2 regions of the Lacticaseibacillus sp. 30 genome follow, and region 1 is predicted to be linked to the other one. Evidence: predicted binding sites of a transcription regulator. Region 1 holds the regulator's gene; the other holds the start of a gene.
The links. The regulator HrcA, encoded in region 1, represses chaperone genes, less so after heat shock. The targets are predictions, from matches to a motif close to TTAGCACTCNNNNNNNNNGAGTGCTAA.
Positions count from the first base shown of each region.

Region 2: ACWPAB_RS05595 (Hsp20/alpha crystallin family protein) is a predicted target of HrcA. The motif match lies at 5,548-5,574, and genes of this name have one in related genera.

Region 1 is NZ_JBSOQX010000003.1:165,539-181,597, forward strand. It holds gene ACWPAB_RS03445 (PolC-type DNA polymerase III) at 1-432, shown strand, start outside; gene rimP (ribosome maturation factor RimP) at 687-1,166, shown strand; gene nusA (transcription termination factor NusA) at 1,183-2,436, shown strand; gene rnpM (RNase P modulator RnpM) at 2,448-2,741, shown strand; gene ACWPAB_RS03465 (YlxQ-related RNA-binding protein) at 2,744-3,043, shown strand; gene infB (translation initiation factor IF-2) at 3,064-5,895, shown strand; gene rbfA (30S ribosome-binding factor RbfA) at 5,956-6,309, shown strand; gene ACWPAB_RS03480 (TerC family protein) at 6,773-7,564, shown strand; gene truB (tRNA pseudouridine(55) synthase TruB) at 7,576-8,481, shown strand; gene ribF (riboflavin biosynthesis protein RibF) at 8,488-9,435, shown strand; gene hemW (radical SAM family heme chaperone HemW) at 9,437-10,582, shown strand; gene hrcA (heat-inducible transcriptional repressor HrcA) at 10,745-11,791, shown strand; gene grpE (nucleotide exchange factor GrpE) at 11,968-12,558, shown strand; gene dnaK (molecular chaperone DnaK) at 12,588-14,462, shown strand; gene dnaJ (molecular chaperone DnaJ) at 14,575-15,738, shown strand; gene ACWPAB_RS03520 (hypothetical protein) at 15,722-15,955, opposite strand.
Region 2 is NZ_JBSOQX010000006.1:27,921-43,979, forward strand. It holds gene ACWPAB_RS05560 (hypothetical protein) at 1-624, opposite strand, end outside; gene ACWPAB_RS05565 (HdeD family acid-resistance protein) at 858-1,382, opposite strand; gene ACWPAB_RS05570 (hypothetical protein) at 1,460-1,639, opposite strand; gene ACWPAB_RS05575 (NAD(P)H-dependent oxidoreductase) at 1,636-2,304, opposite strand; gene ACWPAB_RS05580 (alpha/beta hydrolase) at 2,307-3,092, opposite strand; gene mutY (A/G-specific adenine glycosylase) at 3,303-4,406, opposite strand; gene ACWPAB_RS05590 (hypothetical protein) at 4,736-4,969, shown strand; gene ACWPAB_RS05595 (Hsp20/alpha crystallin family protein) at 4,963-5,439, opposite strand; gene ACWPAB_RS05600 (hypothetical protein) at 6,187-6,330, opposite strand; gene ACWPAB_RS05605 (AAA family ATPase) at 6,429-9,554, opposite strand; gene ACWPAB_RS05610 (exonuclease SbcCD subunit D) at 9,554-10,675, opposite strand; gene ACWPAB_RS05615 (HAD family hydrolase) at 10,736-11,362, shown strand; gene ACWPAB_RS05620 (DeoR/GlpR family DNA-binding transcription regulator) at 11,807-12,583, shown strand; gene lacA (galactose-6-phosphate isomerase subunit LacA) at 12,588-13,016, shown strand; gene lacB (galactose-6-phosphate isomerase subunit LacB) at 13,061-13,579, shown strand; gene ACWPAB_RS05635 (tagatose-bisphosphate aldolase) at 13,618-14,619, shown strand; gene lacC (tagatose-6-phosphate kinase) at 14,734-15,672, shown strand; gene ACWPAB_RS05645 (DUF4867 family protein) at 15,694-16,059, shown strand, end outside.

The DNA.
Region 1 (16,059 bases):
GAAGACTTTGATCTTGCCGCCATGAGTCATGGCAAGGAAGCAGTCAAAGCGGCCATGAAGGAGATTACCGATAAGGGCATGGATGCCTCTACCAAGGAAAAGCAGTTGTTGACGGTTTTGGAAATCGCCAATGAATGTCTCGAACGCGGCTTTAAGATTAAAATGATTGATGTCACGAAGTCGGATTCGCACAATTTCTTGATTCAGGATGATCACACGATTCTGGCACCATTCCGGGCTGTTCCGGGCCTGGGCGATAACGTTGCCAAGCAAATCGTGGCCGCTCGTGAAGAAAAACCATTCCTGTCCAAGGAAGATCTGGCTAATCGTGGTAAGGTTTCGAAAACGTTGATTGATTATATGACAACAAACCATGTCTTGGATGACTTGCCAGACGAAAACCAATTATCGCTATTTGACGGTTTATTCTAGGCTTAATGCGGTTTCATGCAAACTGTCATGAATGTTTAGAAAAAATGCGATGAATTGGCTTACAGGCTTACTAGCACAAAGGTCTGCTAGTTTGCAAGTAGTCACAATCTATGGTATTGTATCAATAGTAATGTAAGGTTCTGGCGTTGAGTGAGCAGCGATGCTCACTCTTTTTATTGGCGAACGTCACCATGTTCGCATCTGGAGACGTCAGAAGTGTTAGTCTTGAATGAGAAAGTAAAGGAGGCGGTGGCTTGAGTACGCAATCGGTTGTTGAAACCGTGACCGCTTTGGTCAAACCGATTTTGGACGACCATCATTTTTACCTCACGGATGTCGAGTTTGTGAAGGAAGGCGGCGGGTGGTACCTGCGCGTGTATATTGACAAGACAGGCGGCATTACACTGGACGAATGTGTGATGGTCAGTGAAGCCTTGTCAGAAAAGCTAGATGCCATGGATCCCGATCCAATCCCGCAGCAATATTTCCTTGAGGTTTCAAGTCCTGGTGCAGAACGGCCCTTGAAACATGAAACTGATTATGAACAAGCAGTTGGCGACTATATCCATGTCTCTTTATTCAAGAAACTGGACGGCAAGAAGGTTTTTGAAGGGACTTTAAAGGAGCTATTGCCTGACCAGTTGACATTGACGGTCAAAGATAAGAGCCGCAAGTTCGATCAGGTCATTGACCGGCAGTTGATCGCTTCAGCGCGGTTGGCGATCGAGTTCTAGTGGAGGTAAGAAAAGCATGTCAAAGGAAATGATCCAAGCACTTGACGCTCTTGAGCAAGAAAAGGGTGTCAAAAAAGAGGTCGTGATTGAAGCTTTGGAAGCCGCTTTGGTTTCTGCTTACAAGCGCAATTACAACCAAGCGCAAAATGTGGACGTCGAATTTGATCCTAAGCAAGGTGACATTCACATTTATGCGGTGAAGGAAGTTACTGACGAAGTTTTCGATTCACGGCTGGAAGTCAGCTTGAAAGAAGCGCTGGCGATTAACAAGGCTTATGAAATCGGTGACCAAATCAAATTTGAGGTCACACCAAAAGACTTCGGGCGCATCGCTGCACAAACTGCTAAGCAGGTTATTATGCAGCGGGTTCGTGAAGCTGAGCGCAGTATTGTTTATGACGAATATTCACAGTATGAAGATGAGATTCTTCAAGGGGTCGTTGAACGCCGAGATAATCGGTTCATCTACGTCAACTTGGGTAAAATCGAAGCGGTCTTAGGCCGTCAAGATCAGATGCCTAACGAGAAGTATGAAGCCCATGATCGCATCAAGGTTTATGTGACCAAGGTTGAAAACACGAGCAAGGGTCCGCAAGTTTTCGTTAGTCGAACACATCCGGGTCTGGTTAAGCGGTTGTTTGAACAGGAAGTGCCAGAAATTTTTGACGGCACGGTAGAAATTGTCAACATTGCTCGTGAAGCAGGCGATCGGACTAAAATCGCTGTGCGATCAACCAATGACGCTGTTGATGCTGTCGGCACGACTGTTGGTCCGCGTGGTGCGCGCGTTCAAGCCGTCGTTAACGAGCTTTCAGGTGAGAACATGGATGTTGTGCAATGGGAGGAAGACCCAGCGGATTACATTGCCAACGCTTTGAATCCGGCTCAGGTTATCGCGGTTCAATTCAATGATGAGGCCAATGATCGTTCCGCTACTGTGATTGTGCCGGATTACCAGTTGTCCTTGGCAATTGGTAAGAAGGGACAAAATGCGCGACTTGCTGCCAAGCTGACCGGCTATAAGATTGACATCAAGCCTGAATCTGAAGTTGAATTCGTTGATGATGATGAATTGCCTGAAGCAGAGGCTGAAGCGGCTGCTGAAACTAACGACAACGCAGATGCAGCAACTGACGCTGAGACAACGCCTGACAGTGATGCCGCTGCAGCAGATGATGCCGACGACGCCAAAACCGCCGCAGATGCACCAGATTCAGCTGATCAAGCGCCTGTAACGCCGAGTGCAACCGATCATCCGGCGCAAGCTTAAGGAGGCGAGCCATGAAAAAGCGTAAGATTCCAATGCGCAAGGACTTGCTAAGCAATCAGATGATGCCGAAAAAAGAACTGGTTCGCATCGTGAAGAACAAAGAAAATGTTGTCGCCATCGATCCTACCGGCAAAGCTGCTGGTCGCGGTGCCTATGTGGCACTTGATCCAGCCGCTGTGAAAGCAGCAAAGGGTAAAAAGCTGATTGACGCAGCATTTGGAATCACGATTGAACCAACCTTTTATGATGACCTGTTCGCGTATGTCGATCATCAAAAGGCTCGTCAAGAACTATTCGGCAAGTGACGATGCAAAAACAAGCCGTATTGAATTTATTGGGTTTGGCCCGCCGCGCCAGTCGCTTAGTCACCGGAGATAATCTGGTCTTAGGAGCGATTCGCTCGCGTGAAGCTAAATTGGTTTATGTTGCCAATGATGCTAGTGCCAACACCCGCAAGAAGTTTTCGGATAAAAGCAGCTATTATGAAGTTCCTTTGGTTACAGAGTTTTCCAAAATGGAACTATCGCAGGCCATCGGCAGTGATCGCTCGATCATTGCCGTTGTGGATGCGGGCTTCGCTAAGAAGATGCAACAGCTGCTCACCTAAATTGCAGGGAGCGTGAAGAAATGGGCAAAAAACGCGTTTATGAATTTGCCAAAGAAATGCACGTCGATAATAAAGACGTCATCGATATCGCGAAGAACTTGGGTATCGAAGTAAAAAATCACATGTCCTCGATCGATCAAGATCAGGAAGCTAAGATCAAAGGTATGTTAAGCAAGCAGTCAGCTGGCAAAGCACCGTCATCACAGGCAGCAAAGACACCTGCTAAAGCAGCCAAGGCGAGTTCAGCGGCACACAAAGAGGCTGCTAAGAAGCCAGTCGCTGCCAGTGCCAAGTCAAACGATCATGCTGATGCTGCTGAGCATTCGCAAAAAAACGCAAAACCTGTTGCTAAGCAAGAAAACAAGCCGGCGCGGTCAAATAAGACCTCTGACGGCAAAATCATCTTGAGCAAGTCAACAATTTTGCGACCACGCAGCACACAAACGGCGCATACCAACACGAATCACAATCGTGGCGGCAATACAGCCAGCGCTAACAATACGGCTAATGGCCGGAATTCAAATCGCTCAAACAATAATAATAACAACCGTTCTGCGAACAATGCTAATCGTTCCGGTAACAATAATCGGTCTAACGAACGTAACCGTAATGACCGCAATCGTCGGTTCGATAACCAGCGCGTCACAGGGCCAATGCCGCGTGCTGGCCGTCCCACGGCAGCTAATGGCAATCCCCGTCCTGTGGCAGGCAACGGTGGCAAGTTTGTTAAACCAGCGTCTGAACGTCAGCAGCCAAAACGTCAGGAAGCGGTCAAACCGGCAAATGCAGCGAGTAAACGTTCTGAGCAACCTCGGACGGAACGGCCGCGCACTGAGCAGCCAGCTGCAACAACCAATCAACGCTTTACGAAACCGGCTCCAGTTCCAGCGGCGGCAGCACCAAAACCGGCAAGTGCCGGCAGCCAAGACAATCGCAATAGCCGGCGTGGCGGCGGGAACAGTAATTTTGGCCGCAGCAACAGTTATGGGAATCGTAACGGGTTTAACCGCAACAACCGGCGCAACAAGAAGAACAAGCGCCGTCAACAAAGCGCACCGAAGAAGGAAATGCCGCAGCGTAAAGAGCGGCCATTACCAGAAACACTGATTTATGAAGTTGGGATGAATGCGCAGGATCTTGGTAAGATTTTGCATCGCGAACCAGCTGAATTGATTAAGAAGCTCTTCATGTTGGGTGTGATGGTTAACCAAAACCAAAGCCTTGACAAAGATACCATCGAATTGTTGGCTACCGATTACGGGATTGACGCCCAAGAAAAGGTTCACGAAGATATTTCCGACTTGGACAAAGTGTTCGAAGAAGAAAACAAGAACCAAGACAACTTACAGCCACGGCCGCCAGTTGTTACTATCATGGGTCACGTTGATCATGGGAAGACAACCTTGCTCGATAAGCTGCGTCACACACATGTGACTGAAGGCGAAGCCGGTGGGATTACCCAGCATATCGGTGCTTATCAAGTTAAACTGCGTGATCGGTTAATTACGTTCTTGGATACACCTGGGCATGCGGCCTTCACTAACATGCGGGCGCGTGGTGCGGACATCACCGACATTGTTGTGCTGGTGGTTGCCGCTGATGATGGTGTGATGCCGCAGACGATTGAAGCGATTCATCATGCGCAGGCAGCCAAGGCACCGATCATCGTTGCAGTTAACAAGATCGATAAGCCAGGCGCTAACCCAGACCACGTCATGGAACAATTGACGGAATATGGGTTGATTCCTGAAGACTGGGGCGGCGACACGATTTTCGTCAAAATCTCAGCTAAATTTGGCAAGAACATCGATGAATTGTTGGAAATGATTTTACTTGAAGCCGATGTGCTCGAACTCAAAGCTAACCCTGATCAAAAAGCGGTTGGTACTGTGATCGAAGCACGTTTGGATAAGGGTAAGGGTCCTGTTGCTACCGTACTGGTTCAACAAGGTACGCTGCATACAGGTGATCCAATCGTTGTCGGGAATACTTTCGGCCGCGTCCGTGCCATGACTAATGATCATGGCCGGCGGGTCAAAGATGCTTTGCCATCAATGCCTGTTGAAATCACTGGTATCAACGATGTGCCACAATCGGCTGACAAGTTTGTTGTCTTTGCCGATGAACGCACCGCGCGTGCTGCTGGTGAAGAACGAGCCAAGCGGGCACAGGAAGAAGAACGTAAGAACACCAACCATGTCACGTTAGATAATCTTTTTGAAACAATGAAGGAAGGTCAGCTGAAAGAAGTTGACGTCATCATCAAGGCCGATGTGCAAGGCTCAGTTGAAGCCTTGGCTGGCAGTCTTGAGAAAATCGAAGTTAAGGGTGTTCGGGTGAATATTATTCATCAGGCCGTTGGCGCGATTAACGAAAGTGACGTTACCCTTGCAGCTGCAAGTAACGCGATCATCATTGGCTTTAACGTTCGCCCAACTGCGCTGGCAAAAGCCCAAGCAGAACAAGACGATGTTGATATTCGGTTGCATAGTGTCATTTACAAGGCGATCGAAGAAGTCGAAGCTGCGATGAAGGGGATGCTGGAACCAACCTATGAAGAAAAGGTGATCGGAACAGTGACTGTTCGCGAAACAATTCCGGTTTCTAAGGTTGGTACCGTTGTCGGTGGTTATGTCGATTCCGGCTATATTACCCGCGACGCTGGTGTCCGTCTCGTTCGCGATGGCATCGTCAAGTACGAAGGTAAACTCGGCTCCCTGCGTCGCTTTAAAGACGATGTCAAGGAAGTCCGTCAAGGCTTTGAACTTGGCCTGACCATTGAGAACTACAACGACATTAAAGTCGATGATCAAATTGAAGCCTTCACAATGGAACAGGTTCCAGTGAAGTAACTAACCCAAACGTATCTCAGGATTTAATGATACCGACTGTTTTGAAGGAGGTAGGCAGATATGAAACATCGTATCGGTCGAGTTGAGACTCAGATCCAACGTGAAGTTGACGATATCTTGTTGAAAGATGTCAACGATCCGCGGGTTAAAGGCGTGACGATTACCGGAGTCAAACTGACCGGTGATCTGCAACATGCCACCATTTTCTACAGCATTCTCGATGATGCGCCTGACAAAGTCGAAGCAGCCCAAACCGGTCTGGACAAGGCCAGTGGACTCATTCGCCGCGAAGTCGGGCAGCGTATCCGGTTATTTAAAGTTCCGGAAATCGAGTTTGCCCAAGACAAATCCGTTCAATACGGCGCACGCATTGATCAACTGATCAATGAAGTACGACGGAAGAATCTTGAATAAGCACCACTTAAAAGAAGGATCTGACTGCTGCTAGTGGTCAGGTCTTTTTTTATAATCGATAACTGATACTGTGTCAGCAATAGGAGGATTGTGTATCCGGTTTGAATTTTGAAATCGAATGCGGAGAGCCGGCGGAGCGGCGATGGGCTCAGTGGTGACATTGGTCTTAGCGGAGTGGTTTTCTCCGCTTAGACCAAGGCCGAGTTCCAAGACCGCGGTTTTTGCAGGCTTGAAGTCGTGCCCACCACTCTATCTTCGCGGTCGCCACCCCGAATCGCCGCGGAGCCGGCTCGTAGCTGCGGTGTTCAAGGAGCCTTACAGAGACAGTCCAAAGTCGCGGTGCAAAAATAGATTTGTGGTTCTTACCTCATATCCCCTAGACAATCTTTTGAATCTAAACCGTAATAGAACCATCAATTCAAACCTTCAGACTTTACCGCCCAACAGCTTTAGGTTTTCAAGCTTGCACGGTATAATAATAATCATTGAGAAAGGAAGGATCACGATCAAGTTACTAGGTGCCTTATACGGACCATTCTTCTCAGCGCATAATTGGCAACTGGCATTTTCTGTTAGCGGCCTCGTGACCATTTTCAGCTTGATCTTGCTAGAATGCATGCTATCAGTCGACAACGCTGTCGTGCTCGCTGCACAAACCGAGCAGCTCAAGGTCGAATCAGAACGAAAAAAAGCTCTGATGTACGGTATGGGTGGTGCATACATATTCCGCTTCATTGCTATCGGACTAGGTACTTACTTATTGCAATTCTGGCCGATCAAAGCGATTGGTGCGGCGTATCTTGTCTGGATGAGTGCGAGTTATTTTTATGAAGTGCGCCATCCAAAAAATCAGAGAGGGACGCATGGGAAACGACCTCACGGGCTTTGGGGGACAGTCATTCAAATTGAGAGTCTCGATATCGTATTTTCGGTTGATTCAATTTTGGCGGCCTTGGCAGTGTCCAGCAATCCGGTGATTGTTTTGATTGGCGGTTGTCTCGGTATCTTTGCTATGCGGCTGGTGGCGCAGGTCATCACCACCTTTATTGATCGTGTTCCGGAACTTGAAACCGCAGCTTATATTCTTGTAGGTCTCATTGCCATTAAGTTAGGTCTCAGTCTGCCAATGATTGATGTGAAAACGCCAGACTGGCTTTTTTCGGTCCTAGTGGTGCTTGTTTTCATCTGGGCCGGCTGGCGACATGTCGAGCATGAAAAACATCATCATAGTATGTATAAAAAATCAAAACCATGAAAGGAACTGCTATGAACGGGATTTTGCCGTTATATAAACCCACTGGCATGACCAGTGCTGATGCGGTGTATCATGCCCGCAAGATTCTTGGTATCAAAAAAATTGGCCATTCCGGCACCCTTGATCCTAATGTGGACGGCGTGCTGCCGCTGGCGATTGGTGCAGGCACTAAAGCGGTGCCGCAATTAATGGCCAGTGGGAAAGTCTACACCGGAGAAATCACGTTAGGTTTTGCGACGACAACCGAGGATTTGGATGGGGAAGTTGTTGATAAAACGCCTTTAACGCAGCCGTTTACAGCTGATCAGTTGGATGCTGCATTGACTGCGTGGACAGGAAACATCACACAGATTCCGCCGATGTTTTCGGCGGTCAAAGTCAACGGTCGCCGGCTTTACGAATATGCGCGCGCCGGTGAAACTGTGAAGCGGCCAGGACGACAGGCCACGGTGTCACAGTTTACACGTACCGATGAACCGGTTTTTTCAGCCACTGATGGCACCCAGCGGTTTCGGTTTGAGGTCCATGTTTCTAAAGGAACTTACATTAGAACACTAGCAGTGGATGTTGGCAAAACGCTGGGAGTTGCTGCGGTGATGAGTCAATTGACGCGAGTAAAAAGCGGCGGGTTTACGTTGAAGCAGGCGGTTAGCATTGAGCAATTGAAGGCTCATGCCGCGGCAGGTACTTTAGCCGATGTGATTCAACCGATTGATATTGCTTTTGCCGATCTGCCTCAAGTTGATTTGACCGTAGAACAATTTGAGGCAATCAGTCATGGCCGCTTTTTATCGCTCGATCAGCAGACTCCGCGCGTTCGTCTGCATTTTGCAGGCGTTCTTAAGGCTATCTATCGCCGAGAAGACGATCAGTATCGGCCAGATTTAATGTTTTTAGCTAATGAAAAGAATGTGTGAAAATTTATGAAAACAATTGATATTCAGCCGCCATTGCAGGTGTCCGCGGCCCCGCCACAGCCCATCGTCTTGACCTTGGGCTTCTTTGACGGCGTCCATCGCGGCCATCAAGCGGTGATTAAAACCGGCAAGAAGATCGCTTTAGCAAAAAAGATACCGTTGGCGGTGATGACGTTCAATATTCATCCAGCCGTCGTTTATCGTGGGGTTTCCGAAACCGATATTCGGTATTTATCCACTCGTGAAGAGAAAATCAAAATTATGCAGTCACTGGGCGTGGACTATTTGTATGTGGTTCACTTTACCCCAGACTTCGCTGCGCTGACGCCGCAAGCTTTTGTCGATCAGTATTTGGTCGGTCTGAAGGCGGATACGGTAGTTGCAGGTTTTGACTATACTTATGGCAAGCGGGATGTTGCATCTATGGCTTTATTGCCAAAATATGCTCGTGGCCGGTTTGATGTCATCAGCGTGCCCGAACTCGCTGAGGATGGTCAAAAGGTCAGTTCAACCCGAATCCGGCATGCACTTGATTCCAGTGATATTGATACGGCCAATGATTTTCTGGGTTATACCTATACAACTGCTGGTAAGGTGGTTCATGGTGAGGCGCGTGGCCGTTTGCTTGGCTTCCCAACAATCAATTTGGAGACACTTGGCCAACAGCGATTACCAGGCATTGGTATTTATGCAGTGAAGGTCAAAGTTGGCACCACTTGGTATTTAGGCATGGCCTCCATTGGCCGTAATGTCACGTTTGGCGACGATCGAGACGTGACACTTGAGATTAATTTACTTGATTTTGATCAAATGATTTATGGCGAAAACGTTCAAGTTCGCTGGTATCACTATTTACGCGGTGAAGTGAAATTTGCTGGTGCTGATGCCCTGATTGATCAATTGAAAAAAGATGAAACTGCCGTCCGAGACTATTTTGCCGCAAAGAAGGGTTAATATGGCAGGTGCTTATCTTCATATACCATTTTGTGAACATATTTGTTACTACTGCGATTTCAACAAAGTTTTCATCGAAGGCCAGCCAGTTGATGATTATGTGGCCATGCTGCTAAAAGAAATGCGGATGGTGATGGCCGAACATCCTGAAGAAAAAATTCAGACGGTTTATGTCGGTGGTGGCACGCCCAGCACGCTGACACCGACACAATTGGCTACATTGTGTCAGGGTATTCACGATATCCTACATTTTGATCAAGGGGAGTTTACTTTTGAAGCCAACCCCAATGACTTGCTCACGACCGAAAAGTTGCAAGTGCTACATGATTATGATGTCAACCGTTTGTCGATTGGCGTGCAATCGTTTAATGATGATGTATTACGCCGAATTGGCCGGATACATCGAGCAAAAGATGTTTACACTGCCATTGCTAACGCCCGTCAAGTCGGGTTTGATAATATTTCGATTGATTTGATTTTTCGACTACCTGATCAAAGCCGCGATGACTTTCTGACCAGTTTGCAAAAGGCGTTGGCACTGGATCTGCCGCATTACTCAACGTATTCCCTAATTTTGGAACGTAAAACGATCTTCTATAATCTGATGCGACAGGGCAAGTTGCGCTTGCCGACCCAAGACGTCGAGGCCGATATGTATCAAGATGCGATCGATCTCATGGAAGCACATGGCCGACATCAATATGAAATTAGTAATTTTGCAAAAGACGGGTACCAGTGTGAGCATAACTTGCTTTATTGGCGTAATGACAAGTACTTTGGCTTCGGTGCTGGTGCGTTTGGGTATCTTGGTCGTGATCGCTACCACAACTATGGTCCTATTAAGCAGTATTTAACACCATTACATGCTGACCACTTGCCGGTCCTTGAACATCATTTGGTGCCACAGTCAGAACAGATCGAAGAAGAAATGTTTCTAGGCTTGCGGACGATGCAGGGGGTCAGTGAAGCGCGGTTTTATGATCGCTACCACATGACAGTTGACGCCATTTATGGTGAAACTGTGCCGGAACTGGTCAGTCAAGGTTTGGTTGTGCGCCAAGATGGCTACATTCGCCTGACCAACAAAGGCAAGTTCCTTGGCAACGAAGTTTTTCAACGTTTCTTGATTGATGAGCCGCTTGTTTAAGTGCTAAAAGAAACGGCTGTGTTGTTAAAATGCACTTGCCATAATTTTCACTAGAAACGTTCACAATCTAGCAATCGTACCTTGACTTTGCTAACCTCGCTTGGTATATTATTCATTGTATTAGCACTCATATAAAACGAGTGCTAAAGGTGAGGTGAGAAAATGTTGACGAAACGGCAATTGCTCGTCTTAAAAGAGATCATCCGGTTGTTTACTGAAAGTGGCCAGCCGGTGGGCTCAAAGACGTTAATGCAAGAGCTGCCGGTTCACGTCAGTTCTGCGACGATCCGCAACGACATGGCAGCGCTGGAAGATGCCGGTCTGATCACCAAGACCCATAGCAGTTCAGGTCGAGTTCCTTCGACACAAGGCTATCGCTACTATCTTGATCATCTTGTTGAACCCGTGCGCGTCTCTCGCCATGATTTGGCAACGATCAAGCAGGAGCTTGGCCAGCGTTACAGCAAAATGGACGAAATTGTGGCACAAAGCGCGCAGATTCTATCAAATCTGACGAGCTACACCGCCATTAGTCTCGGTCCGGAAGTCAACAATATTAAGCTCACTGGGTTCCGACTCGTACCACTAGGTAACCATCAAGTCATGGCCATTTTGGTCACGAATAATGGTAATGTCGAAAATCAGGTGTTCACCGTCCCGCCGTCCATTTCTTCCGATGAACTTGAAAAAGCCATCAGAATTGTGAATGATCAGCTGGTCGGGTTGCCATTGGTTCAGGTAGCACAGCGGCTGAGGACGGATGTCCCGTCCATGCTAATGCAGTATTTGACCAGCCCAGACGGCTTCCTTGATATTTTTGGCAATGTCTTAAAGTCAGCTGCCTCTGAACGTTTTTATGTTGGTGGGCGGTTGAACTTGATGGATTACCTTGGCGATTCGGATATTCACGAGCTGAAAAAGATCATGTCGTTGATCGATGCGGATCACGGCGATCTGACTGAGTTGCTGGGCGGCCCGATCCGCCAAACACCGGTTCAAGTGCGACTGGGTCCAGAGTTAAAACCTATTGATCTAGCGAACCTCAGCTTGATCACTGCTAGTTATGATGTTGGTGGTCACGGTACCGGTATGATCGCCCTCTTGGGACCGACGCAAATGCCGTACTCCAAGATGATCGGCTTGCTCGACGTTTTTCGCGAAGAGCTAGCTAAACGGTTGACAGACTACTATGCCAACTTTGATCAATAATCATGTTAGCAAATAGCATCAGTTGGTGTTTTTAAGCCAACTGATGCGTTTAAAGAATAGCGTGAACTGACACGTTCAGAAATCGGCGCACAAATGCAATGGTCTTTTTTGGGCATTGTGCATGTGTTTCTTATGGACAGGCTTTTACGTCAGGAAACGCGTTAAAGGAGGATACCATGGCAGAACAAAAAGCAAAGCATGCAGCAAACGCCGCAAAGAAAGCTGAAAAGTCTGCTGATACGAAAGAGACTTCGTTAAAAGAAGATATTTTACAAGAAAGTATCGCGGATCTTAACGAACAACTTTCGAACAGTAAACATGACGGCGAGCAGTTGAAGCAAGAACGCGACGACTTTGAAGATAAATACCTGCGTGCCGCTGCAGAAATTCAAAATATGAATGCTCGCTTCGAGAAAGAGCAGCAAAAGCTGTTGAAATATGATGGGCAAAAGTTGGCTAAAGCCATTTTGCCAGTTGTTGATAATCTCGAACGGGCGCTTGCAACCGAGGCCAAAGATGACAGTGCAGTTTCCCTGAAGAAGGGTGTTCAAATGGTTTACGATCATCTGGAACGCGCTTTGAAGGAAAACGGTATCACTGCCATTGATGGTGCCGGGGACAAGTTCGATCCCAATACCCAGCAAGCCGTTCAAACGGTCGCGGCGGATGATCAACATCCAGCTGACACAGTCGCGCAGGTATTGCAAAAGGGGTATTACCTCAAGGATCGCGTGTTGCGTCCTGCTATGGTTGTCGTTGCAAAATAATTAATCTGAAAATAAAGAAGGTATAAACTATGAGTAAAGTTATTGGTATTGATTTAGGGACTACCAACTCAGCTGTTGCGGTTCTGGAAGGCAATCAGCCAAAAATTATCACCAACCCTGAAGGCAATCGGACCACGCCATCTGTTGTTGCATTTAAAGATGGTGAAATCCAAGTCGGTGAAGTGGCCAAGCGCCAAGCGATCACTAACCCAGACACGATTGTTTCCATTAAGCGCCATATGGGTGAAGCTAACTACAAAGTCAAGGTTGGCGATAAGGAATACACCCCTCAGGAAATTTCTGCGATGATTTTGCAATACATCAAGAAGTTCTCTGAAGATTATCTTGGCGAACCAGTTAAGGACGCCGTTATCACCGTACCGGCTTACTTTAATGATAGCCAACGGCAGGCCACCAAGGATGCCGGCAAGATTGCTGGTTTGAATGTTCAGCGGATTATCAACGAACCAACCGCTTCTGCCTTGGCTTATGGCTTGGACAAAGGCGACAAGGACGAAAAGATTCTGGTTTATGACCTTGGCGGTGGGACATTTGATGTTTCCATTCTGCAATTAGGCGACGGGGTCTTTGAAGTGCTGTCGACCAATGGTGATACCCATTTGGGCGGTGATGATTTTGATAACAAGATCATCGACTGGCTAGTTGCTGAATTTAAGAAAGACAACAACATTGATTTGTCCAAGGATAAAATGGCGATGCAACGGCTGAAGGATGCCGCTGAAAAGGCTAAGAAGGATCTGTCCGGGGTTACCCAGACACAGATCAGCTTGCCATTTATCTCTGCTGGCCCTAATGGCCCGTTGCATTTGGAACGCACCTTGACGCGGGCACAGTTTGACGAAATGACCGCTGACCTGGTTGCCAAGACCAAGATCCCAGTCGAAAATGCTTTGAAGGATGCCAAGTTGACCAACGCTGACATCGACAAGGTTATTTTAAATGGTGGTTCAACTCGGACACCAGCAGTTCAGGAAGCAGTTAAACAGTGGACTGGCAAGGACCCAGACCACAGCATTAACCCAGACGAAGCGGTTGCGCTTGGTGCTGCCATTCAAGGCGGGGTCATCTCTGGTGATGTCAAGGATGTTGTGCTGTTGGATGTAACGCCGCTGTCTCTTGGGATTGAAACCATGGGCGGTGTCTTCACCAAACTGATTGATCGTAATACCACAATTCCAACCTCAAAGAGTCAAGTCTTCTCTACTGCAGCAGATAGTCAACCAGCCGTTGATATCCACGTACTTCAAGGGGAACGGCCAATGGCAGCTGACGATAAGACACTTGGTCGCTTCGAGTTGACGGATATTCCGCCAGCACCACGTGGCGTACCTCAGATCGAAGTTAAATTCGATATTGATAAGAACGGCATTGTTCAGGTTTCTGCGAAGGATCTTGGCACCGGCAAGTCGCAAAACATCACCATCAAGAGTTCTAGCGGTTTGTCCGATGAAGAAATTGAACGGATGAAGAAGGAAGCCGAAGAAAACGCCGATGCCGACGAAAAGCGTAAAGAAGAAGTCGACTTAAAGAATGACGTCGATCAGCTGCTCTTCCAAACCGATAAGACATTGAAAGATGTTGACGGTAAGGTACCTGAAGAAGACATCAAGAAGGTCAAGGATGCTCAGGAAGCCTTGAAGAAGGCTCAACAAGAAAACAACTTGGACGACATGAAGCAAAAACGGGATGACTTGAACAAACTGGTTCAGGATATGACCGTGAAGTTGTACGAAAATGCCCAGAAGAATCAGCAGGCGCAAGGCGGCCCAGCCAGCGGTGCAGCAACTGATGCAGGCGCAGCTCAAGGCAGCGATGATAAAAAGTCTGACGATGACACCATTAATGGTGACTACAAGGATGTTTCCGACGACGATAAGAAGTAACATGTTGTATCATGAGCAAGAAGCCGAAGCCGCGGCGCGGTTTTGGCTTTTTGTTTGAATTATGCTATGCTGAACAGGCATTTTCAGTCATGATCTGAATCGAGGAGGAACTATGGCGGATCAGAAAGATTATTATGAGACACTCGGTGTAAGCCGAGATGCCGATGATGACACCATTCGTAAAGCGTTCCGCAAGCTTTCGAAGAAATACCATCCGGATCTCAACCATGCACCAGGGGCTGAGCAGAAGTTCAAAGACATTAATGAAGCCTATCAGGTTTTGTCTGATCCCCAAAAACGGGCGGCCTATGACCAGTATGGTTCTGCTGACGGTCCGCAAGGGTTTGGCGGCGCTGGTGCTGGTCAAGGCGGATTTAGTGACTTTGGCGGCGGACAAGGCGGTTTTGGCGGATTTGACGATATCTTCAGTCAATTCTTTGGCGGTGCCGGCGGTGGTGCGCAAGCTAATCCATCCGCACCGCGCCAAGGGGCCGATTTGCAATACCGCATGGATCTAACGTTTGAGGAAGCTATTTTTGGTAAAGACACCAAAATTTCCTATGATCGTGAAGCCGTTTGTCACACCTGCAATGGCAGCGGCGCTAAACCTGGTACCAGTCCAGTGACCTGTCATAAGTGTCACGGTAGTGGGTATATTCAGGTTCAACGCAACACCGCATTTGGCGCGATGATGACGCGGCAGGTCTGCGATGTTTGCGGCGGCACAGGTCAGGAAATCAAGGAAAAGTGCCCGACTTGTCATGGCACTGGCCACGAACAGGAACGTCACACCATCGATGTGAAAGTACCGGCTGGTGTTGAAGATGGCCAGCAAATGCGACTACAGCAGGCTGGTGAAGCTGGAACCAACGGCGGCCCTTATGGTGATCTCTATATTGTTTTCCGAGTCGCACCAAGCAAAAAGTATCAACGTGACGGTTCAGAAATCTATCTGACCATTCCGTTGAGTTTTGCTCAGGCAGCTTTAGGTGACGAGATCAAAGTCGACACCGTTCATGGTGCAGTTGAATTGAAAATTCCTGCTGGCACCCAAAGCCAGACGAAGTTCAGACTTCGCGGCAAAGGGGCACCACGCTTACGAGGCAATGGTACTGGTGATCAGATTGTCACCGTTGAAGTGCAGACGCCAAAGCATTTGAATGAGAAGCAAAAGTCAGCCTTAATGCAGTTCGCAGCCGCTAGTGGCGAGGATGTCACCCCGCACAATGGCACGCTGTTCGATCGGGTTAAGGAAGCTTTTAAAGGCGGTAAGTAAGCAAATAGGGTGCGGTGCTAGGCAAAGACTTTCTTGCCGTGCCAAACTCCGCAATCTCCGGCCAGATGGGGTGGCGACGCGAAGCTAGAGCGGTGACGGCGCTTCGAGCCCAAAAACCGGTCTCGAAGTCGCCTAACAACATCAGCGACAAAGCCCGGTCGCTGTGTTGTTTGCACGGCTGAGCCCCATCTGGCCTACGATTGCTCCGCCTTGGCACTGGGATCTTTAAATCCCAATAAAAATTATCCATGAGAAAAAGGCTAACAATTCCGCTTTGGAAATTGTTGGCCTTTTTGCTGGTTGTGAATAATATCCCAATTT
Region 2 (16,059 bases), on a different contig from region 1:
TGCAACCTGCTCATCGCCAACTTCACCGAAGTTTTCGTCAAGCGGCACCCGGTAAAGTACCGGTACTTCTCCTTGATAGCCTTCCAAATAAACCTCGCGATGACGATCATCAAATTTAGGAACGAGATGGTCGCGGTTGATCACTGTTTGAATACGCGCAATCGCAGGTGCTTCATCCGTCAGTGGTGTTGAATTAAAGCTTTGAATTTCAAACCCTTCTGCCAACTGTTCTAAGTGAAGCTGCTGGGCAATGGCTGGTTCAAAATGCAGCTGTGTCAGTGCAGCCTCAAACTGGTCTTCATGAATAAACAACGGTTGCTTCAACCACAATCGAAAAATGTGGCGCTTACTGATTTTATCGCCCCCTGACCAAACCGCCTGCAATGGATAGGGATGGTAAGCTTTAAAGTTCGGAATATCAATGCCAGCATCTGGTCCTTCGCTGATCCGCTCAGCAATTTGGGTGACCGCTGCTGCCAGTGACGTGAAGGCTTGATCCGTCACCCGATCTGGTGCCACCCCCATCGCTGTGATATAGCTGCGCGTTGTCAACTTCACAAAACTAGGTTCCTCAGACCGCGAATACTCGTCACGTTCAACTTCCCGCCAATCAAACTTGTGCATCATTTTTTCCTCCTTCAACGTGTTCTCCAGCCCAGAAAGGCGACGACTTCAGCCTTAAATCGCGTATAGGCCAGTTTCTAAGCACGCATGTTAAGCGTTGTCAGATCCTTTTGCACAGAGTGTAGCCATCTACTCGGTGGAATACAATTATTCTGCCTATCAGCCAGCAAAAGATCTAGGCAAAGAAAAAAAGCATTCCCCACCTTTTAGATGTCGAATGCTTTTTTTAGTGATTAGGCACGTGGTCGCGTAAAGAGTTGCAAAATGCCCATGACAACGAGTAAGCCACCAAAGAATGAGAAGACCATCATGACAGTTCTGAACGGATTCAAGGCCATAATGAAGCCCATGATAAGCAACACCACACCATAAATGACGGTCGGCCAAACCGAGACGTTCACAAATTGTTGTCGATTTCGAGCACTTAAAATTTTATTGACGCCATAAATCATCAAGACAATGCCCAGCAGCAATGGCCCGAGACTCATCAGTGGCCGAACGATGACCGGCACCATCAGCGCCAATAACAGGTAAAAGCCCCCTGTAAAAAGCGATGTACCGTAAGTGCCTGATGCTTTGCGGGCTGAAAAGCCGTCAATCAGCTTTGGAATTGCCGCAATAATCAAGACTGCAGCTACGATCCAGATAAAGCTGCGATAGACTTGGCGCGGTGCGATTAAAATCCAGGCACCGATTAAAATCATCAGCAAACCGCGCAGCCATGACCAACGTTGAAGACGATCAAACATTGTTTGCATTTTTTAGGCTCCTTTGTTTTGCTAACTTAACCATAGCATACGGTGAGTTATTTCCCCTCCGTCGTCAGACTGAACTTTCACCATTGTTCGTGATTCCAACTGCGGCCATCGATTTCACCTTCAAGACTTTCACGACGTTTTGCCTGCTGGGTGACGAATGCTTGTAGTGCCCTAAAAAAGGCGGCATTTTCATAAGATGTTGCCTGTTTTTCCTGCACTGCAGCAGCGTTCACTAGCCATTGTTCATCTGTTGTCATTCCGACTCGCCTGCCTTTAATTCGTGTAATGTCAAACGTAAGCGATCAATGTCATCCGTCTGCGCTGCTAATTGATCCGCCAACAATTGTGTATCAGCGTTGCCACTCAATCGATCAATAAACCACTGTGCCTGTTCATCTGGTCGGTCAGGATGGTCAAGCGTCAAATATTGCTGATAACGCACCAATAATTGTTGATGCTCAAGATCTGTTTGATTGGCAAATTGGGCAATTGTCAAAGGCGGCAATAACGTCAAGCCGGTTTTAGCCGCCAAGGCCGCGTATGGTGTCAAAAATTGGCTGATGCTAAAACCAACGCTACCGCCAAGCTGATAGGCGGTCGCCGGTTGACTGAATGTCACGACAAAACCAAGTGATTTGCCGTGTAACAATCCACCTCGCGCATCATAAACAAACTGTTTCAGCCAAACGTCTGTCAGCCACTGATGTAAGCTTGCCGGCGCCATATACCAATAAAGTGGAAACTGAAAAATAAGGCGATCAGCAGACGTGATTGCTTGCTGCTCCGCCGTCACATCAAAGGGTAGCCGACTATCTAAATGATGCCACACGACTTGCGACAAAGAAGCGGCACTCGCCTTTAGAAACTGCTGAGTGTCGCTTTTTTCAATTTCAGGATGACTCACAACGACTAATGTTTCCACGATTATCCTTTCAACAAATACTGCGCAAAGAACGCAACGGTACCCTGCCACGCTTCATCAAGATAGCCTTCAGCATGCTGACCGCCCGGAATCGACTGCAAGGTCACAGGTAAGCCAAGCTTTTCAGCGGCATGTGCCAATTGATAGATGCCGCTAATCGGAATAATCTCTTCCTGCGAATTAGCCAGATACAAAGGTCCTGCCTGAGCGGTCAAACGGTCAAACGGTTCAACTTCAGGGAACTTTGTTTCATCTGAATCAACATAATTCAAAATGAACCATTTGTAAAATGGATCATTACGACCACCTTGATCAATTTTCGCACTTGCCGTTTTCACAAAATCGGTTTTCGTATCCGGCTGAGCAACGACTGCTGGATGATCTGCGAACCACTGACGAATGTCGAAGATGCCCGACCAAGAAACTGTCGGTACCCCCTCGGCTAAGCCAACGTCAACTGACAGCGAACCACCGGCACTGGACCCAAAAACGCCAAGTTGCAACCCTTTAGTATGCTCACGCAACCATGAAAAGGCTGCTAAAACGTCATCACGAGCTGCTGGGAAGAAGGCTTCAGGTGCAAGCCGGTAATTAGGAACCGCCACCGTATAACCAAGTGCGGCAAACCTTTCAGCCATCTCACCTTCTTTATTCTTCTCACCGCGAAACCAACCGCCACCGTGAATGTCGAGGATCGCCGCCCCATTTGACTTCTCTGGTTCATAAAAATCAAGCTTCTGTAATGCTGCGTCACCGTAAGCGATATCTCTTGTTACATTAACTGTCAAAACGCTCACCTCTCCAATCAAATTTGCACTCAGTATAACCCGCTCAACGGCGAAATGTAAGCAATTGACTCAGGGCGTGAAGCGGAGCGGTTAGCTCGGCATAGCCGAGCTGTGCCTGTTCGCACGTTTCAGCCAGCGGGTGAGACGGCCCAGTTTCTGAGCTGATGAACATGTTTCAAAATCACTAAGCCACTCACCCAATACCAATTTCTAATTCATCCCCAGCGCTGCATTCAACTTCTTCTGCACCGTCGGCAACGCCAGCTCACTAAAATGATCCGCTTTCACCCACCGTGCTGGTAAAAAGCTGAGATCGCTCGCCGCAGTTTCGACCCCAATCAACGTCAACTGCCATTGCTGATGCGTAAAAGTATGCTTAACCGTTTTCGCGCCAAGATCCGCAAACGTCAGCTGCATCCCTGACGATGCCGCAAACAACGTGCTGACCTCATCTAACTGCGCACTCATCATGGTACTTTCAAGATCTGCCATGTCAACGAGCGGAAACATCCACAAATCAGCCAGCAAGCCAGTACTTGGCCGCTGTTCAAGTAAATAGCCTTTCTCCGAGCGAATGACTAACGCAAAGTAACGATGCAACACCGGCCGTGGCTTTTTCGTTTTAACCGGATAAGCCGAAACCACCCCATCTCGATAACTGGCATCAAAATCTCGCACCGGAGAATGTGCAGGGTCTGGGTGATTCGCCGACATGTAACTTGAGCCAAGATCCATGACGGCCTGATTAAAATCACCAGGTCGATCTTTTGGCATCAGTGGCTGAATCAAGTCAAAAAAGATCTGACGCGTTTGTGGCCGGGCAATATCCGCATCCACTTTAAACAACCGAGCGAAAACTCGAAAAGCGTTACCGTCAATGGCAGGCACAGGTTCCCCGAAACTAATTGACGCAATCGCTCCGGCTGTGTAAGGCCCGATGCCAGACAATGTCTGCAGTGTTTCTGAGGTCTGCGGCCAAACGCCGCCATAATCGGCAACAATCTGCTTGGCTGCCTGTTGCAGACGGCGTGCGCGGGAATAATAACCCAAGCCCTCCCACGCCTTCAGAACCTCTGCTTCTGGCGCCTTCGCTAAGGCTCCCACGGTCGGGAATTGATTCATAAACCGTTCATAATAAGGAATCACCGTCTGCACTTGCGTTTGCTGCAGCATGAGCTCACTAACCATGACATGATAAGGATCATGATCCTCGCGCCACGGCAATTGACGCGCATGTTGATCATACCAATTCAATAAGGCCTTTTGAAAAGCCGCCACTTTTTCCGGCGGCCAGTTCATTAATTTGTTTGTCATCATAACCACTAGCTTACCATGGACTTGAAAATCGGGAAATATTGAACTGCTTTTGTTGGTGAGTGGGAATCCTTGTTTCAAGCTGAAATGCGCGAGCAAGGTCCAGAAGCCTGTGCATAAGGACCTCGAACCTAAACGACCAAAGCCCTGTCATGATATTGTGGCTCGCCGAAGCGCGCAAACTGACCTAGAAACCTGCGCATAAGGAGCTTGAATCTAAATGGCTAAAGCTTAGCCATGATATTGTGGCTCTCTGAAACGCGCGAAAAGGCGCAGGAACCTGCGAACCTAAACGACCAAAGCCCTGTCGTTTAGGTTCGAGGCCGCTTATGTTCCGGTTTCTAACCGAGCCTTTTCGCGCTCTACAAAAAAATCACCCCAACGACCATACGTATCGCTGGGATGACTTTAACGACTCAATGATCACTGCAACTGCGGCAATTCTCATCGATTTTTGTTTGCTTACTCATGGGTTCTGCCCACTAACGGCAGAAGTGCCGCTTCTATTCATGCTTGCAATGCAGTCCGTAAATCTTGGGTCAACTGATGACGAACATTATTGAATTTCAATGTTGTGACCAGACTCCTTAGATTCAGTCAGCTTAGGCATGGTGATATTGAGGACACCATCCTGATAGGCTGCCTTGATGTTGCTTGCATCAACGTTTGGTAGTTGATAGCTCCGACTCATTGTGCCGTAGTTACGTTCGGACATCATGACGTTGCCGTTCTTATCAGCGTGGTCGGTGATATCGTCCTTATGAACGTTAATACTCAGAACACCATCGTGGTAGTTCATCTTGATGTTGTTCTTATCAATCCCAGGTACATCCACATGAACTTCGTAAGCGTCCTTGGTCTCCTTAACATCGGTCAGTAATCCGTTGACGGCCGTGCTGGTGATGGCAGGTGTTGCCCAATCCATCCAGTCAGATACCGGGCCGAAGAACCGGCGTGCCAAGTTGTCAAAGAACGGATCATTCACATTGTTCATCAACTCATTATTACGACGATTCAAAACTTCATTAGCCATAACAGATAGCTTCCTTTCAATATAGAGACATTGGCGATTCGGGAGAAACACATTTGCTCTGAAGCTCTTGTTCCTTCTCCCTCGCTCCACCTATAGTTATACCACAAACTAGCACTTGTGAACGCTAAGTGCTAATAATTTTTGAAAAAAGCTGATTAATCGGCTTCTTTGCATACTCTCACATGCGTTATAGCTTTTAATTTCTTTGTAGACCATTATTAAAAAAGTCTTAGTATTGCGGCAACTGCTCAATAGACACGACTAGTATGCGGCGTCATGGGTAAAAGCGCTAGCTTAATGGCGATAAATACCGTCTTTGCCATCATAGACAGTTACTGTCACTGGGGCGCAAAAGTTGCAGATCTGGCTGTCTCGAAAATGAATATTGGGCTATAGATCTTTGAAAACGCGCAAACTGGCCCAGAAACCTGCACATAAGGACTTCGAACGTAAAAAGACCAAAGCCCTGTCTGATATTGCTGAACTCCGAAACGCGCAAACCGACCCAGAAACCGAAGCATAAGGGCTTCGAACCTACACGACCAAAGCCCTGCCTGATATTGCTGAACTCCGAAACGCGCAAACCGGCCCAGAAACCTACGCATAAGGACCCCGAACCTAAACGACCAAAGCCCTGCCGTTTAGGTTCGGGGCCACTTATGCTTCGGTTTCTAAGCGGGCCGGTTTGCGCTCTGCAAAAAAAAGCCCTGAACAGTTAACTGTTCAGGACCAGCGACTCAACTAACATTAATTTTCGCTTTCAAGGCGTTCTGCTTCTTCGTCAATCGTTTCGAAGCCAGACTTCTTTGACTTCTTTTCGGGATGGTCTTGGCGCTCCTTTTCGACTTTAGCGATCAAAGCTTTTTTCTGTTCTTTGCTCAATGATGCCATGTGATGTCGCCTCTTTTTGGTGTGAGTTCGTAGGATTGACCCTTACAATCTCTGTTATACCACTTTCACGTAGACTTGGCACACTCAATTTAAAAGTGCTAAGCCGAGTGAAGGATCTTTAAGCGACTGCGGCCCGTACCTGCTGGCTCAACTTGCAACTGATCGGGAATATTATCCCGCAGCTCGGTCACATGTGAAATGATGCCGATTAGCCGCGATTCGCCTTCTAATGATTCTAACGCATTCATCGCCACATCAAGACTATTGGCATCAAGGCTGCCGAAGCCTTCATCAACAAACAATGCATCAATATTAATCCCGCCGCTTTCCTGCTGAATCACTTCACCCAAAGCCAGCGCCAAGCTAAGGGCAGCGATGAAGCTTTCACCGCCTGATAGCGTCTGCACAGCTCGTTTCTCACCAACCTGATCATCGTAAACATCAATTTCCAACCCAGAGTGGATCTTCTGCGTCCCCAAGCTGGTATGCAAAACAAATTGATACCGGTTATTGGACAAAACCTGCAGACGGCTATTGGCCACATTCAGAATTTCTTGCAAATAAGCCTGCAAAACGTATCGCTCCAGACTGAGTTTCTTGGGACCATTGCCATTCATCACAGTGGCCAGTGTTTGTAAATCCGCATAGGCTGCAAGCGCCGTTTGATTGGCCGTAAAGATAGTGGCGGCTTGTTTGGCCAATTTTTCAGCAGCATCATGCGCCTGACTAATCTTAATCAAAGCCGTTTGGTCGTTTGTTGCTGTCGTTTCCGCTGCTGTTGCTTCGGCCTCAAGCTGATCAAGCTGTGGCTGTGCTTGGGTACCAATAGTTTTATTGGCGGCATCTAATAACGTTTGTTGCTTGAGCTGTGTATGCTCATAAGTCTGAACCTGTTCGTTCAATAGCGGTAATTGTGATACCCGCAGTTGCAACTCGGCGAACCGTTGCTTGCCATCAGCACCAAAATACTGCGTGACTGCTATCGTAAAGGTTGCTTTTGCTTCCGCCTGTTCCTTGGTCAAAGCAGTCACTTGTGCCGCGGCGTGTTTCTCGTCTGCTTGCAACCCGGCTAATTGCCGATCCAAAGCATTGACCCTTGCCTGCGCCTCCTGAAGTTGAGCCTGATACGTTGTAATGGTTGTCTGCAGGGTTGTAGCTTGAGCAGCGACCGTCGCCAAATCCGTCGCTTCCGCGGGCAGGTTCTTTTGCATGGTCTTCAACGCACTTTGCGCTTCAGCCGCATCAATTCTAGCCGTGTTCAAACTAGCTTCGCATTGCTGAACTTTTGTCGTACCGGTAGTGATGGCCTTGTCACTCTTTTTTAGCGCAACTTGCAAAGCAGCGTGCTCCGTTTGCGCTTCCGTTAACTGGTGCTCGTTAGTTGCCGCCAGTGTTTTCAACGCCGTTAATTGTTGTAAAATACCAGTTTTATCCGCAACGCCTGCAATCAGTTTGGCCTGTTCTTGCCAATGCTCAGTAAAAGCCTGCCTTGCCTGTGCAGTTTTGGCCTTCGCAGTTTTCAGTTGGGTTTCAAGATTCGCCAATTGTGTCTCGACCATAGTTTTTCTTGCGGCAGCCTTTTGCCGTTCCTGATCGGCTTGTTTCAACGCTGCTTCGCTCACCAATGGTTCGTCAACCACAAGCGCCGGATGCGGATGGCTAGTACTGCCGCAAACAGGACATGGGCTGTCAGGCTCGAGCTTAGCAGCCAAATGTGCAATTTGTTGGCGAATCTGAGTCTGCTGAAGCTTGTTCAAATGCGAGGTTGTGGCTGCTACCTGCGTTTCGGCTTGCTCCAGCGTAACTTGGGTTTTTTTGATGGCCATAGACAACTGTGCAACATCAGCTTGAGCTTCCTGATAATTAGCAGCCTGTGGCACTAAGGCAGCCAATAAGTTGCGCTGAGTATTGACCGTGTTTATCAGCTCATCCAAGCCCAAGTTATCCAGACTTGTTTGCTGCTGTGTTTTAACGGTTTGGGCGTCTGTCAACTGCTGTTGTGCGTGCGTCAACGCAAGCTCAGCCTCATTAACAATCGCTGCTTGTTTAATCACCTGTTTATTTTGTTCGGCGATGGCTGTCAACTGTTGCTGAACAGCCTGTAAACTATTCAGTTGTTTCTTTTGGGCCTCAATCTGGTCTGATTTGGCCTGCAAGCGTGCTAAAGCTTGCTTGTCCAGAGAAAATTTCTGTTCGGTCGTCGTTAAAGCTGCTTGCGTTTGTTCAGACTGCACAATTGCCGCTTTAAGATCTTGTCCAGCCTTTTGAACACGTTGAGCAGCATTTTCATGTTGCTGTACCCATGTCAATTGTTCAATTTGTTTTAATTGCTTCTGATGGGTTTGTTTTTGCTCCGCCAGTTTTGCTAAAGCTGTGGCGGCTTGTTCTCGCTCTGTAAAAGCCTGCGCCAATTGTTGCCCCTGTTGCAGTGCCGTTTGTGCTTCCTGATATCGTTGGTGACTTTGCGCCGCGGTCGCTTGTCTTGCTGTCACAACTTTCGCTTGACTCGCCACCGTTGCTCTCATCAATGACAGCTTATCCGCCATCGTAGCATGCTCGTCAGGAGCCGTCTCGAAGTCAAACTGCGACATCAAAACGTCTAACATCCGCTCTTGGTCCTGAATGGCTGCTCCCTTGGCCTTCATCTGCGCCAACATAGCGGTTTGCCAACGTTGAATCAACTGAGTACCGAACAAGTCACGCAGTAGATCTTCTTTCGCATTGCTATCAGCATCTAAGAAGCGGCGAAAATCGCCTTGTGGCAACAAAACAATCTGTCGAAACTGCGAAGCATCAAGGTGTAAAACGGCGTCTAGCTGTTCCTGAACTTGATTTTTCTTACGGTACTCAGCCACCTGTTTTTCATCTGAGGAGATAGCTAGCAACACCTTAGCTTTGACTTCGGTTAGTCCATCGCCGCGTTTTTTACTTTGCAATTGCGGCGGTTGGCGCTCGATTAAATAATGTTTGCCATCATGATCAAAGGTGAGTGTCACCTTTGTTAAATCGCTGTTACCTGCAAAATTTGAGCGCATTTGCCCACCGTCACGCTCACCTGACGTTTCACCATACAAGGCATAAATCAAAGCATCAAAAATCGTGGTTTTACCACTGCCGGTCGGCCCGCTGATCAAGAATAAGGGACTGGTGCGAAAATCGTCAAAATCAACGACTGCATCTGCATACGGACCAAAAAATTGCATGTGTAATTGTTTAAGTTGCATTATGCCTGCTCCTTTTTAGCCGTCGTCAACCCTGCCTTCGCCCACTTAATCTGGGCGGCCGACAAATCATCTTGTGTCATATCTTTAAAAAAAGTCTGCAGCAAACTCATCGGATCCAAATCACGCTGCCGCTCTTGCAAAGGCTTGACGGCATTCACACCGTTCTCACGGCGCAGGCTAATAATCCGCGGATAAATCTGGCGTAATTGCGCCATGACATTAGGAATTACTTGCGTATCGGTCAAATCAATCCCAATATAGGCATCTCGATCCTGCTGCTGATAGTATGCTGGAGCCGTCAAGTCGGCATAACTAGCTTTTAACTCGATTAAATCGTGCTTAGGCTTCAACGGCACAAACTCACGATCCATGGTCTCAGTATCGACAATATAGACCCCTTTTTCTTGATGGGCCTCGCTGACCGCATATTTTAACAAAGCACCGCTATATTGAATCTTTGGTTCACCATGCAAAGCATGATGGTTGTGCAGATGCCCTAGTGCCACATAATCAAATGCTGCCAAATCATCCAGCGGTACCGCGTCCAGTCCACCAACATTAACTTTCGTTTCCGAAGCACTATGGTCAGTTCCAGCAGCGAAAAAATGACTAACCAGAATATGACGCATATCTGGCTTAAATAAAGTCTTCATTTTCGCGACAATCGGGCGAATTGCCTGAGCCACATTCGTGATTGTCTTATCTTGAAAATAGTCACGAACAGCAAAGGGTTCAAAATACGGCAGCAAAAAGAATTGCACGCCATCCAACTCAATGGGTGTAAAAGCTTCGGCTACTTGGGTATTAACAAACATTTTAGTAGCGGCATACCATGCCCGACCTGTGCGCAGGCGTACCGCAGAGTCATGGTTGCCTGAAATGACCAACAACGGATAGCCGTGGTCACGATTCAACTTAATCAACATGTTATCCAGAACGGAAACAGCAGCTTCGCTTGGCAAGGCGCGGTCATAGAGATCCCCCGCAATGATAATAGCATCAACTTTATGCGTCTCAGCCGTTTCCACCAGCTGCTCAAACACAGCTTGTTGATCCTCAAGCAAATCAAAATCATTAAGTTTTTTGCCAATATGCCAATCGGCTGTGTGTAAGAATCTCATCGTTATGCCTTTCCTTGTTATCGCTTACTTGCTACAATTATCTTTATTGGGAGGAATATCATGAACACTTTTATCTTCGACATCGATGGTACGCTGCTCGACAATGTAGAGGCGTATTTGTATGGCTTACAAAAAACATTACGCCGCCATGGCCGAGAGGTCCCCATTCATGAATTAACCTGGACCAATGGGCGTGCGGGCGTTGACAGCCTCGCGGAACTCGGATTCAGTGCCGCAGAAATTCCTGAAGTCCATGAGCAATGGCGAGAAGATTCGAAGGAATTCCTCACCGACATTGCTTGGTTTCCCGGTATGCAGCATGCGCTCAATCAGCTCAAACAAACCTACAAGCTTGGCCTAGTGACGTCAAAAGACAAGACGCAGTTCATTGAAGAAGACAAAAAGTTTCATTTTAGTCCTTACTTCGACGCGATCGTGGTTGCTGGCGAGGCCAAACGCAACAAACCCTTTGGCGATCCCATCACCCTCGCACGTGAACGTTTGGGCAGTGAGCCAGCATCAACGATCTACATTGGTGATACACCGACTGATGCACAGGCAGCTGCCGACGCCAAGGTTGCTTTTGCACTTGCAGGTTGGACCACGCCGCCAAGTAATGAAGTAATGCCTCGGGTTGCGGTGCTACAACAGGCAAGTGATTTGCTGACTTTGCCAACCTTAGCTTGACGTGTTGTTCCTATTATATACTACGTTAAAATGACGTTTATCCACAATTTCCAACCAAAAACCGCCAAAGGGTGCGTGCGCACATGCAACTATTGGCGGTTTTTTTTAAACTTACTTTTTGAATTTATGCCATGAATTTCTCATCTATACCAGCTAAAAAGCCATCCGACACAGGTCACCCAGCATAAGCATTTTTGTGAAACCGTTCGTGAAAACAGATTTATGTGTGTGTATGTTGTTTTCTGTTTGGTTAAATGTCGCATTATATTTGTTTGTTCATTGTAAACCGTTTTCTTGTGATCTCTATCAATTATCATCAAGGCAAATGAAATCTTAATAGACATCGTATTTATAGGCTTGACGAATATTGAACTCGGTGGTAACTTGAACAATGTAATAAGAAACAAAATCAAACAACAATGAACACACGTGCGAGGTGAGGATATGTTAAAAGACGAGCGCTTACTGACAATACGTAATTTAGTTGACCGCAAGGGTATTGTAACTGTCAACGAAATCGGGGAAAGCCTTGGTGTTTCAACGATGACGGTGCGACGGGATTTGGAAGAGCTTGCCGACCAAAAAGAGTTAGTCCGCATTCATGGCGGCGCCCAAAGTACCAACTTTAAACCGCTGACTGAATTATCCCGAAATGAAAAGCGATCAATTCATGTGAATGAAAAGCGAAAAATCGCCGCAACAATTGCCGCACTGATCATACCAGGCGACACGATCTATATCGGCCCTGGGACCACGAACGAAATGATTGCACAATATCTCAAAAAACCCGATGTGCGCATCATCACCAACAGTCTCCCTGTTTTTCAAAGCTTTCAGGATCGCGCGGATTTCTTTTCACTGCAACTAATTGGCGGACGGCTTCGGGCTCGATCTGGCGCATTTATCGGCAGCTTAGCAAACGAAATGCTAGCACATCTCACCACCACGAAAGCATTTATCAGTGTCAACGGTATTGCGGACAATCATATCAGCAATGCTAGCCCCGAAGAAGGCCAGACACAACGTATTGCCTTAGACAATGCGGGCATGAAACTTGTGGTCGCAGATCATTTCAAGTTGAATCGGCAAGACTTCTATAGCTTCTATGATCTTGATCAGACAGATGGCTTGATTACCGATCCGGGCATCAGTCGCGATGATCTTCAACATTACAACACGTTCACACATGTCATCACAGATAAAACAAATAAAGGAGAATAAGAACATGGATGTCATTATTGGCGCAGACAAAGATGGATTCGCAATGAAGGAACAAGTTAAAAAATATTTAGAGGATCATCAGTATCGGGTTAAGGATATGACCCCAGAACCTGCTGAAGATTTTGTTGATTCATCTTTGGCTGTTACAAAGGAACTGTTGAGCGGCGATGCACATAAAGCCATCATGTTTGACCGTTACGGTATGGGCTCAGCAATGGCCTCAAATAAAGTCAAGGGCATGGTCACCGCGGTTGTCGAAGAAGAAAACACCGCCCATATGACCGCCGAACACAATGGCGCCAAGGCAATTGCTATTGGCACTGGCATCACAGGTTATGATCGTGCACTTGTGATCATCCAACGTTATCTGGACACCGAATATGCAGGCGGCCGTCACCAAATCCGCCTCGACATGCTCGAAAAAATGATTTAGTCCCCTTGCCTACAGCCTAAAAGAAGAAAGGAAGCTTCACACTTATGATTATTGCTATTGGTAACGATCACATCGTCACGATGCAGAAAATTGAAATTTCGAACATGTTAAAAGATATGGGCTATACCGTCATTGATGAAGGTACCTATGACACCCATCGTACCCACTATCCTATTTATGGTAAGAAAGTTGCCGAAGATGTTGCTGACGGCCGCGCTGACTTAGGCATCGTGATGTGCGGTACTGGTATCGGTATTTCAACCGCCGCTGACAAAAACGACGGCATCCGTGCAGCTATGTGTGATGACGTGACCTCGGCTGTTTATGCACGTGAACAATTAAATGCCAATGTATTGGGCATCGGTGGTGCCACGGTTGGTATCCATATGATCCAAGATATTGTCAAAGCTTATCTGGATGCCACCTATAAAGAAACCCCTCAGAACAAGAAAATCATCGATAAAATTGATAACATTGCCAAGCCAAATCCAGAACAAAAAGACAATCCGCACTTCTTCGATACTGAACTCGAAAAGTGGGCTGAAGGCGTCTACCACGACTAATTATCACTTCGACACTATTTCTTAGGAGGAATTTCTACATGACTGTCACCCTTACTGCTGGCCAATACAAACATTTGCAACAATTGTCCGATGACAACAACATCATCTCTGCTCTGGCCATTGATCAACGCGGTTCCTTGAAAAAGATGCTTGCGGCAGCGGCCAACAAGCCTGCTGATGAAACCACCATCGTTGATTTCAAAAAGGCTGTTTCTGAGGAATTAACCAAATACGCTAGTTCCATTCTGCTAGATCCGGAATATGGTCTGCCAGCTGCCAAAGTCCGTGCCCCTCAGGCTGGCCTGCTGCTTTCATATGAAAAGACCGGTTATGATGCTACCGAACCTGGCCGTTTTCCAGATCTGATTGATGATCAAAGTGCGTTGCGCATTAAGAATGAAGGCGGCGATGCCGTTAAATTCTTGCTTTATATCGATCCAGACGAACCTGACGCCATCAATGATCGCAAGTATGCTTTCGTTGAACGCGTTGGTGCCGAAGCAAAGGCTAACGATTTGCCATTGTTCTTGGAACTGGTTTCCTACGATGGCACCCTCAATGAAACTGGGACGGCTGCATGGGCAAAGGTAAAGCCAGATAAGGTGATCAAGATCACCAAGGAATTCAGCAAACCACAGTACAATGTCTCTGTTCTAAAAGTCGAGGTTCCAGTTGATCAGAAGTTTGTCGAAGGCTTCACAGATGAAGGCGTGACCCCGGTTTACACCAAGGAGGAGGCTGCCAAGTATTACAAAGCCCAATCCGACGCCACCGACCTGCCATTCATTTTCCTGTCTGCTGGCGTTTCAAACGAATTGTTCCTCGAAGAACTGAAATTTGCAAAGCAAGCAGGTTCAACCTTCAACGGTGTTCTCTGCGGCCGGGCAACTTGGAAACCAGGCGTGAAACCATTTGCTGCTGAAGGCGAAGCTGCTGGTAAAGCATGGCTGCAAACTGAAGGCAAAGCAAACATCGATCGCTTAAACAAGGTCTTAGCTGAAACGGCAACTCCTTGGACGGACAAGGTCGAACACGCCTAATTCGCGTGAAGACGATAAAAGCCGACTCCTCAGGGAATCGGCTTTTATAACGTCTTCCGTGATTAGGTTTGTATCCGACCCAGCTCATCATCACATTTTTGGAGGAAAATACTTATGATTTTAACAGTGACTTTAAACCCATCCATTGACGTCTCCTACCCGCTCGAACATCTCAAAATCGACACCGTCAATCGGGTGAAAACGGTACGGAAAACTGCTGGCGGTAAGGGATTAAATGTATCTCGCGTCATTCATATGTTAAATCACGAGATTACAGCAACTGGCTTTATTGGCGGCTATTTTGGCAAGTGGTTGGAAAATCAGCTTGATCGCGACGGCATTGACCATGACTTCTTCCCGATTGATGCCGAAACCCGCAGTTCGATTGCTATGTTACATGATGGCGGTGAACAGACTGAAATTCTGGAAGCCGGACCAACAATTGCTGCCGAAGATGCCGAGAAATTTCTCAGCCATTTTGACAGCCTGTTAGACAAAAGTGATTTGATCACCATCTCCGGTTCCATGCCGCAAGGATTACCGGCTGATTATTACACCCAGATGATTGCCCATGCAGGTCAAAAAAACGTCAAAGTGCTTCTGGATACATCAGGTGCCACTTTAAAATCCGCTTTAGAAGCACCTGTGAAACCGTTGCTGATTAAGCCAAACGAAGAAGAACTTGGCGGCCTGCTCAACCGTGATGTTGACAAAACCGACTACACGGCCTTGAAACACGATCTGATGGACCCGATTTTTGATGGTGTCGATTGGATAGTCGTGTCCCTAGGTGCGGCTGGTGCCTTCGTAAAACATTTGGATAAGTTCTATCACGCTGCCATTCCAAAGATTAAGGTCGTTAATCCTGTGGGCTCCGGCGACTCAACATTGGCTGGCTTAGCCATGGGCATTCATGATGGCAAATCGGATGAAGACATCATGAAAACGGCGATGACAACCGGGATGTTGAACACCATGGAAGCAGAAACCGGCTTCGTCAATCCAGCTAAGTTTGATGAGTATTTTGCCAAAGTAACAATTGAATCCTATTAACATTCAGAAAGAAGTCCATCTATGTCAACCATTGATCAGCTAAGAACCCTTAATCCAGATAAAACCATCCACAGCTTAGATGAGGCAGCGTTTGCCGACTATGGTGTCACCTACGCCCAGTATGACGTCAGTGAGCTCAAAACCTTCATGGATCAGCATGTCACCATCCCCGCCCCTAGCGAAGCCAATCTCTATGTCCCGTCAAATCCCGACATGGAAAAGATTCCTGTGGTGCAGCAAATTGGTCGTGATGTTTACGCCGGCTTGCCAATTGAAGCGGGAGAATGTGCTGGCCACGCGGAAGCTTTGACTGCGGTTGAATTCCATCAAGGCAGTGAAGTGAACGTTTTCTTCACCGATGTTGTCATGGTGATCGGTAAGCGCGGA